One region of the Pseudarthrobacter sp. NIBRBAC000502770 genome, then DNA from elsewhere that is predicted to be linked to it. Evidence: riboswitches for the same ligand, from Rfam matches in the RefSeq annotation. Region 1 holds a riboswitch; the other holds the start of a gene.

Region 1 (4,572 bases):
GGGTGGCGCGGCGTAGGCCCCATCCCGTGGGAGCACGAGCCGAACCGTGGATTCCTGCGTGCCCTCTACTCCCTGGGCCGGGCGTCCTCCGCCATCGGCGAGGCCGACGAGCCGGAGCGGATCGAAAAGTTCCTCAACGACTCGGACCCCACAGCGAAGGCAGCCATCGAGGCGAAGTAGCAAGCTTGGATTAAAGCGCGACGACGGGTGGTTACCTTTCCTGGAAAGGAAACCACCCGTGGTCGTTCGTTCGTTTATGGCTTGGCGATGCCTGTGCGGGCCATGGCATCGGCGTAGGCCGCGCGCATGTCCTCGAGGTATTCCTCCTGGCGCGCCGGGGAACCGGCGAAGGCGCGGCCGCTCAGCGACCGGACCTTGTAGGTCTTCAGGCCGCGGCGCCAGAGCAGGGGCACCTCCGTCTTCAGCAGGAGGTTAGCCAGGCGGTTGGCTTCAGTGCCGTGCGCAACGATCACGGAGGCGCGGGGGACCAGGGCGAGGAACTTCAGCAGCGGCTTCAGGCCGGCCTGGATCTGGTCCGGAGTGAACTTGCCGTTGACTTCGCCGGGGACGTGCCAGGGGTGGACGTTCCACGGCATCACGAACTCGGGGCGCAACCCCAGCTTCCACTGGAGCCCCAGCATTCGGGTCGCGGCGTCCTGGTCCCCGGCAGTGATGAACCCGGACGGGTCCGCCTCGCCGATGTTGGAGAACAGGCTGATGATGCGGCATTCCTCAACGTCGTGCATCGGGTCCACATAGGGCACCACGGTTCCGGGCTTGGCCTCCTGCAGGGAATCACACAGTCCATTGACGGCGGCAACGCTGGGTTCGTAGCGGCGGCTCATGAGCTGTTCGTGGAATGTTTCTGGGGCCAGGGCTGTCATGAAGTGCTGGTTCTCCTGCGGGGATTGATATTGCTTCCACCGGTGAAAATGGGCGCGCGGCGGCGCGGATCATCAACGGCGGTTAGTTGGGGTGGGCCGATTCCTGGTCGGCCTCTGCCAGTTTACCAAGCCCGGGGAAACGAAACGCCGGCCGCCCCTTCCGGTGATGGAAGGCACAGCCGGCGCAGCGGTACGACGGACTACCAGAGGCGGTTGGTGGCGCGGCGAGCACCCTCGCCGAGGGCCTCCAGCTTGGCGAAGGCGATCTGTGGGTGCACCCTGCCGCCCAGGCCGCAGTCGGTGGAGGCAATGACATTTTCGCGGCCCACGACGTCGGCAAAGCGGACAATGCGGTCAGCCACCAGGTCGGGGTGTTCCACCACGTTGGTGGCATGCGACACGACGCCCGGGATGATGACCTTGCCCTCGGGGAGCTTGGTGTCCTCCCATACACGCCATTCGTGTTCGTGGCGGACGTTGGCTGCCTCGAAGGAGTATGCGCCCGCGTTGACCTGCAGCACCGAGCCGATGATGTCGGCGAAAGGGATGTCCGTGGTGTGCGGGCCGTGCCAGGAACCCCAGCAGACATGCAGCCGGATCTGTTCCTGGGGCAGGTCCCGGAGGGCCCAGTTGGTGGCCTCGACGCGCAGCTGGATGAACTTCAGGTAGTCCTCCAGGCTGGGCTCGGGATTGATCTGGTCCCAGCTCTCGGCCAGGGACGGATCGTCGAGCTGCACGGTGAGGCCGGCGTCGACGATGGCCTTGTATTCCTCCCGCATGGCATCGGCACAGGCGTAGACAAGTTCCTCATCGGACTTGTAGTACTCGTTGGCCACGCGGGCGCACGAGCCGGGAGAGAGGGATGCCACGAAGCCGTCCGACAACCCGGCGGCGGCGAGGCCGGTCTTCAGGTTCTTGATGTCCGATGCCACCAGGTCCTGGCCCGTGTAGGTCAGGGGTCCGGCGATCTTGGGCTGGGTCACGCTCTTGCGGTGGGACAGGATGCCCGAGGACGGGTCGTTGTAGGCCTCGTTGAACGCCTGCCGGTCGCGCCTGTCGGGGAAGGAGGTCAGGACAATGTTGCCGGGGGAGGAGCGGTGCACCTGGGCATCGGCCCAGCGGTCCACATTGGTTGGCTCCAGGCCGCCCAGCCGTGCGAAGGAGTAGTTCCACCAGGCGCCATAGTCCACGGAGTTGGCCATCGTGTGCCCGTATTCGCCGTCGTTGGGAATGTCGATCCCGAGGTCCTTCTGGCGCCGGACCACGTCCACCACGGAGGTTTCCAGGAGGTCCAGGAATTCAGGGGTGACGCCGTCGGTTTCCTTGGCGGCATTGGCCGCGATGAGTTCCGGGGTGCGGGGCAACGATCCGGCGTGGGTGACGCGGATGTGGTCGGTGTTCAGGGGCATGCTGGAATCTTCCTTTCCATCGGTCCTGGCAGTAGCACCTTCGGTCCGGCAGGAATCCTGCTGGACCGTGGTTGCTGCGGCGTCATCGAGCCAGGTCTCTCGGCCGCTCCGGATGGTTCACTCTCACTAAATCGAGAGACCCACCTTGGGGCAAGTCCGTGCCGCTTTATGTCGCGGCCCGCTGCCCGGCTGCTTCCCTGCCCTTGCCCGGCGGGCAGCAGCATACTTACAGACTTTGTCCAGCTTGTTGACAGGTTTCGTTAAGCTTGGTTGGCTGAGGTCACATGCCACCGCCGCAACGGAGCTGGCCGGTGGCGCCCCGATGCACTCGAAAGAGGTAACGCACTGTGAAGAAATCCCTGGCAAATTTCAGGACCCTCGCCGCCTCCGGAGCCCTGGCGCTGGCCGTCGTCGCGGGTCCCGCCCCGCTGGCACACGCTGTGGGCGAAGGCCCCAATTACGACGGCAACGGCCAGATCACCACCTCCAAGCTCGCCACGTACGAACAGATGGTCTCGTTCCTGAAGGACCAGGACGCCCGCCAGCCGGCAATGGAGCTGGAGGTCATCGGGCAAACGGTCAAGGGGCGCGACATCCACCTGGTCAAGTACATTTCGGACCCCGCCAAGCCCACCATTCTGTACCTGACCCAGCAGCACGGCAACGAGCAGCTCACCACCGAGGGCGCCATGGAGTTCATCAAGCACCTGGGGGCCGGTAAATCCGCTGACATCCTCAAAGGCGTGAACATTCTGGTGGTGCCCATGCTCAATGCGGACGGGGCCATGGGGGACGTGAACTTCTCCCTGGAAAACTACCTTGCCAAGGGGGACCGCAACCTCACCCGCTACAACGCCGAGGGCGTGGACCTGAACCGCGACCATGTGGCCAAGGTCCAGCCGGAGACCCAGGCGCTGCACAACAACGTCATGCGCAAGTACCGGATCGACTACATGATCGACCTGCACCACCAGGGCACCCGGGCCGAGCGTGACGGCAAGCTGGTATCCGGCTCCATCCTGTACCCCACCACCCCCAACGCCGACCCCGCCGTCGTCGAAAAATCAAAGCAGCTTGGCGCCGTGGTCTTCAACAACGTCGACTCCACCGGCTGGGGACACCTGGGCAAGTACCAGGGCGGCAGCGCCGAAACCATCAGCCGAAACGGCATCTCCGTGGAGTACGGCATCGCCACCCTGCTCTTCGAGATGCGCGGCATGTCGGACCACTACCTGGACGGCTATGCTCTCGGGCAGCGCAGCAACGGCTACCTGATCAAGCAGACTGTCACCACGCTGACCTCCACGGCCGCAGCCATCGCGGACGGGTCCATTGCCGACGCCGACACCTCCTTCTGGAACACACTCGCCGAACAGACGTCCCGCCCCGCCGGGGAGGCTGAGGACGAATAGGCGGCACCGCCCGCCGCGGCCTTTTGGCAGAAACGGCCGCGGCGGGCCACAACAGTGGACGAAGTGCCCTATCGGCTAAACTTGGGTGGTAAGAGCCCCGGAACTCTTGCTTCGCTGCGCCGTGCTGCGGCTGTGCGAAGGCCGGTCTGTTCGGGGCATTCTCATGAACGGCGCTGCATCGGCCTGCCACCTGGTGGCCGGGCCCGGGCAGCCCGAACGAATGGGGGAGGATCCCATGCCAGCAATTGTGATCGTAGGAGCCCAGTGGGGCGACGAAGGAAAAGGCAAGGCCACCGACCTGCTGGGCGGCCGTGTTGACTACGTCGTCAAGCCCAACGGCGGCAACAACGCCGGGCACACCGTCGTCGTAGGCGGTGAAAAGTACGAACTCAAGCTTCTGCCGGCCGGCATTCTCAGCCCCAACGCCGTTCCCATCATCGGCAACGGCTGCGTGGTGAACCTGGAGGCCCTCTTCCAGGAAATCGACGGACTCCAGGCGCGTGGCGCCGACACCTCAAAGCTGCGGGTCTCCGCCAACGCCCACCTGGTGGCGCCGTACCACCAGGTGCTGGACAAGGTAACCGAACGCTTCCTGGGCAGCCGGGCCATTGGCACCACCGGCCGCGGCATCGGCCCTGCCTACATGGACAAGGTTGCCCGGCTGGGCATCCGCGTCCAGGATGTCTTTGACGAATCGATCCTCCGCCAGAAGGTGGAAGGCTCGCTGCGGCAGAAGAACGAACTCCTGGTCAAGGTCTACAACCGCCGCGGTGTGGTGGTGGACGAGATCGTGGAGTACTTCCTGTCCTTCGCCGAGCGGCTCCGCCCGCTGGTCATCGACAGCACCCTGGTCCTGAACTCCGCGCT
Region 2 (4,572 bases), 890 kb from region 1:
AACTTGCACCCATCTACACCCGCATCGGCAATCCCACCCAGGACGCCGTCGAGCAACGGATCGCAAGCCTTGAAGGCGGCCTGGCGGCATTGCTGCTGAGCTCCGGCCAGGCCGCGGAGACGTTCGCAGTGCTGAACATCGCCGAGGCAGGCGACCATATAGTGGCCAGCCCCAGTCTTTACGGCGGAACCTACAACCTGTTCGCCCACACGTTGAAGAAGTTCGGCATCTCGGTGACCTTCGTGGCTGATCCTGACAACCTGGACCAGTGGCGCGACGCCGTGCAGCCCAATACCAAGCTCTTCTTCGGTGAAGTGGTGTCCAACCCGCGCCAGGACGTCCTTGATATTGAGGGCATCTCCGAAGTGGCGCACCAGGCCGGCGTGCCCCTGATCGTGGACAACACCCTTTCAACCCCCTACCTGATCCGCCCATTGGAGTGGGGCGCGGACATCGTCATCCACTCGGCCACCAAATACCTGGGCGGCCATGGCTCGGCCATCGCCGGCGTCATCGTCGATTCCGGCAGGTTCGATTTCGGCAAGGACCCGGAACGGTACCCCGGCTTCAACACCCCGGACCCCACCTATAACGGCCTGGTCTACGCACGCGACCTCGGCGAAGGCGGCGCGCTCGGCGCCAACCTCTCCTACATCCTCAAGGCCCGGGTGCAGTTGCTGCGCGACCTTGGCTCCGCGGTCTCGCCCTTCAACGCGTTCCTGATTTCCCAAGGCCTGGAGACCTTGAGCCTGCGGGTGGAGCGCCACGTTGCGAACGCCACGGAGGTTGCGCGCTGGCTGGAGGCAAGGGACGACGTCGAATCCGTCGCCTACGCGGGGCTGCCGTCCAGCCCCTGGTACGAGCGTGGCCGCAAGTACGGGCCAAAGGGAACGGGCGCCGTGGTCGCCTTCAACCTGGCCGGCGGCGCGGAAGCCGGCAAGCGCTTCGTCGACGCACTCGAGCTGCACTCCCACGTGGCCAACATCGGCGACGTGCGCTCCCTGGTCATCCACCCGGCGTCGACCACGCACAGCCAGCTTTCGCCGGAGCAGCAGGTTGTGGCCGGCGTTCACCCGGGCCTGGTCCGGCTTTCCGTCGGTTTGGAGCACATCGACGACATCCTGGCTGACCTGGAGGCAGGCTTCCGGGCCGCCAAGGGCACCGGCGCCTAGACCCAACCGCGAGGGCGCAGCACGTGCCGGCCGGCAAGCCGGGAAGTCACAACCAGTCATACTCTTGGCCTGGAGCGGGGGGTGTTTCGTACACTCGAACCAGGTCATGAGTGCCAGTGACAGCCCCGGCTTGCTGGCCGGCAACCCTCCATCCGCGGTGGGGTGCCCCGGGTGAGGACCTGGCCTGCCGGTCAGACGACGGCGGGCAAGCGCGTAGAAGAGGTCTTGCCATGACGGTTACCGTCGCCCGAACCGCCATCCCTGAACACGGAATTGTCCGTTACGCCTCCATCGGGGGACTGGAACTCGAAGCCGGAGGCTACCTCCCGGACGTCACCCTGGCCTACGAAACCTGGGGCACGCTCAACGCGGACGCCAGCAACGCCATCCTGATCGAGCACGCACTGACCGGCAGCACCCACGTGACCCGCGGCGACACCGACGAAGAAGGTTGGTGGGAGCAGCTGGCCGGCCCTGGAGCCCCCGTGGACACGGACCGTTTCTTCGTGGTGTCCATCAACATCGTGGGCGGCTGCTACGGGTCCACCGGGCCGTCGTCGCCCGCGCCTGATGGGAAGCCCTGGGGCTCCAGGTTTCCCCTGGTCACGCTGCGCGACAGTACTGTTGCCGAGGCCCGGCTGGCGGACCAGCTGGGCATCAAGAGCTGGTTCGCCGTCCTGGGCGGCTCCATGGGCGGTGCACGGGCCCTGGAATGGGCTGTGACGTACCCGGACAGGGTGCAGCGCTGCGCCGTGATCTCCGTCGGAGCCGCCAGTACTGCCGAACAGATTGCCTTCGCCCAGGCGCAGACCCTGGCCATCAGGCAGGATCCCAACTTCAACGGCGGGGACTACTACGGCGGCCGGAGTCCGGAAGAGGGACTGGCCCTCGCCCGCAGGATCGCCCACATCACCTACCGGTCCGCCACCGAGCTGGAAGGCCGTTTCGGACGGGAACCCCAGGCGCCGGAATCGCCACTGCGGGGGGAAGTCCTGGCCTCCCGCGGCCGCTACCAGGTGGAAAGCTACCTGGACCACCAGGGCAACAAGCTGGTGAAGCGCTTTGACGCCAACAGCTATATTGCCCTGACCGAAGCGCTGATGAGCCACGACGTCTGCCGGGGACGGGGAACCTTGGCCGAAACCCTTGCCGCATCCACGGCACGGTTCTTTGTGGCCGCCGTCGACTCCGACCGGCTCTATTTCCCATCGCAGTCCCACGAGCTTGCCCAGGCCCTGCCCGGGGACGTGGATGTCCACCTCATCCGGGCGCCGATCGGGCACGACGGGTTCCTGACCGAAATTGGACAGCTGGGCAGCCAGCTCCGGAGCAGCTTCCTGGCGTAGCCGCCGCCGGGAGGACGGCCGGCAATGTGCATTCCTGCAGATGCCTTCTGCACTATTTGGCGTTGAGGTTGCACCGCGGGCAGACCATACTCAATCGAATCCGGTGTCCGTGGTGTGCATCACACCCCGGGCCCCATCGACTGGTCCCCGTGGCGTCGACGACGACGCCGAAGGAGTTCGCATGAGTACGGAAAGCTCCGCCGCAAGGCGTACAGAGGAAACCGACGTCAAGGCCTCAGGCCTGAAGAAAGTGGTGACGGCGTCCATGGCCGGCACGGTCGTGGAGTGGTATGAATTCTTCCTCTACGCATCGGCCGCCACCCTGGTGTTCGGGAAGGCCTTCTTTCCCAACGCCGGCACCGAACTGGACGGCATCATCGCCGCCTTCCTCACCTATGCCGTCGGTTTTGTCGCACGCCCCATCGGCGGCATCGTCTTTGGCCACTTCGGCGACAAGTTCGGCCGCAAGCAGCTGCTGCAGCTGAGCATCATCGTGGTGGGCGTCTCCACCTTCCTCATGGGCTGCCTGCCCACCTTTGGGCAGATCGGCTACTGGGCGCCTGCGCTTCTGGTTTTCCTCCGGTTCGCCCAGGGCTTCGCCGTGGGCGGGGAGTGGGGCGGCGCGGTCCTCCTCGTCGCAGAGCACAGCCCCAGCAAGTCCCGCGGCTTCTGGGCCAGCTGGCCGCAGTCGGCGGTGCCGCTGGGCAACCTCCTGGCCACGGCCGTATTGTTCGTCCTGTCCTCCACACTGACCCAGGACGCGTTCCTGGGCTGGGGCTGGCGCGTGGCGTTCTGGCTCTCCGCCGTGATCGTCCTGATCGGCTACTACATCCGCACCAAGGTCAACGACGCCCCCATCTTCCTGGAGGCCCGTAAAGAAGTGGACGCCGGCCACAAGGGCTACGGCGTGGCTGAGGTGTTCCGGCGGTACCCGCGCGGCGTCTTCACTGCCATGGGCCTGCGCTTTGCGGAGAACATCCTGTATTACCTGGTGGTCACGTTCTCCATCACGTACCTAAAGACCGTTGTCCAGGCCGACACCACGCGGATCCTCCTGCTGCTGCTTGTTGCCCATGCCGTCCACTTCTCGGTGGTCCCCATGGTGGGCAAGTTGTCGGACCGCTTCGGCCGCAAGCCCGTCTACATGGCCGGCGCCGTCATGGGTGCCACCTGGGGCTTCTTCGCCTTCCCCATGATGGACACGAAGAACGACTTCGTCATCCTGGCGGCGATCATGATCGGCCTGGTGTTCCACGCCTTCATGTATGCCGGGCAGCCAGCCATCATGGCGGAAATGTTCCCCACCCGGATGCGCTACTCCGGCGTCTCCCTGGGGTACCAGGTGACGTCCATCGTGGCGGGTTCCCTGGCCCCGATCATCGCTGCCTCGCTCCTGGGCACCTACAAGTCCTCCGTCCCGGTAGCGGTGTACCTGCTCATCGCCTGTGCCATCACCGCCGTCGCGGTCTTCTTCCTGAAGGAAACCCGGGGCATCTCGCTGCACGATGTTGACGCTGCCGACGCCAAGGGCACGGCAGACCTGCTCGCTGCCAGCAAGAAGTAGGCCCATGAAAGCCGCCGTCCTCTACTCCACCGTTCCCGCCCCGGCCGCCGCAGGGTTAAAGCAAAGCTATGCCGAGTCGCGGCCGCTGCTGGTGCAGGAACTGGACCAGCCGGAGCCGCGCACCGGTGAACTTGGAGTTTCCATCACCTACTCGAGCCTGTGCCATTCGGATCTGTCAGTGGTGGACGGTTCCCGCGTCCGGCCCCTTCCCATGGCACTGGGACACGAGGCCGTGGGGCGGGTGGTGTCCGTAGGAGACGGCGTCTCCGACGTGTCCGTGGGTGACCATGTGGTTTTGGTGTTCGTTCCCAGCTGCGGCCAGTGCCGGGCCTGCCTGGCAGGCAGGCCCGCGCTCTGCCACCGGGCAGCTGAGGTGAACGGATCCGGAGACCTGCTCCACGGTCCGGCGCTGTTGCGGACGCCGGAGGGCGGCCGCATCAACCATCACCTGGGCGTATCCGCCTTCGCTGACTACGCGGTGGTTGCCCGG

The links. A riboswitch is a leader RNA that binds a small molecule or an ion and turns the genes downstream of it on or off. The one in region 1 is predicted to bind S-adenosylmethionine.
Region 2: another riboswitch for S-adenosylmethionine. It lies ahead of NIBR502770_RS04065 (homoserine O-acetyltransferase); the one in region 1 lies ahead of NIBR502770_RS20710 (cobalamin-independent methionine synthase II family protein).

The regions. Positions count from the first base shown of each region.
Region 1 is NZ_CP041198.1:4,342,175-4,346,746, forward strand. It holds gene NIBR502770_RS20700 (DUF3151 domain-containing protein) at 1-180, shown strand, start outside; gene NIBR502770_RS20705 (uracil-DNA glycosylase) at 255-884, opposite strand; gene NIBR502770_RS20710 (cobalamin-independent methionine synthase II family protein) at 1,085-2,293, opposite strand; SAM riboswitch class I at 2,307-2,412, opposite strand; gene NIBR502770_RS20715 (M14 family zinc carboxypeptidase) at 2,641-3,705, shown strand; gene NIBR502770_RS20720 (adenylosuccinate synthase) at 3,941-4,572, shown strand, end outside.
Region 2 is NZ_CP041198.1:825,391-829,962, forward strand. It holds gene NIBR502770_RS04060 (bifunctional o-acetylhomoserine/o-acetylserine sulfhydrylase) at 1-1,172, shown strand, start outside; SAM riboswitch class IV at 1,275-1,390, shown strand; gene NIBR502770_RS04065 (homoserine O-acetyltransferase) at 1,403-2,518, shown strand; gene NIBR502770_RS04070 (MFS transporter) at 2,700-4,082, shown strand; gene NIBR502770_RS04075 (zinc-binding dehydrogenase) at 4,087-4,572, shown strand, end outside.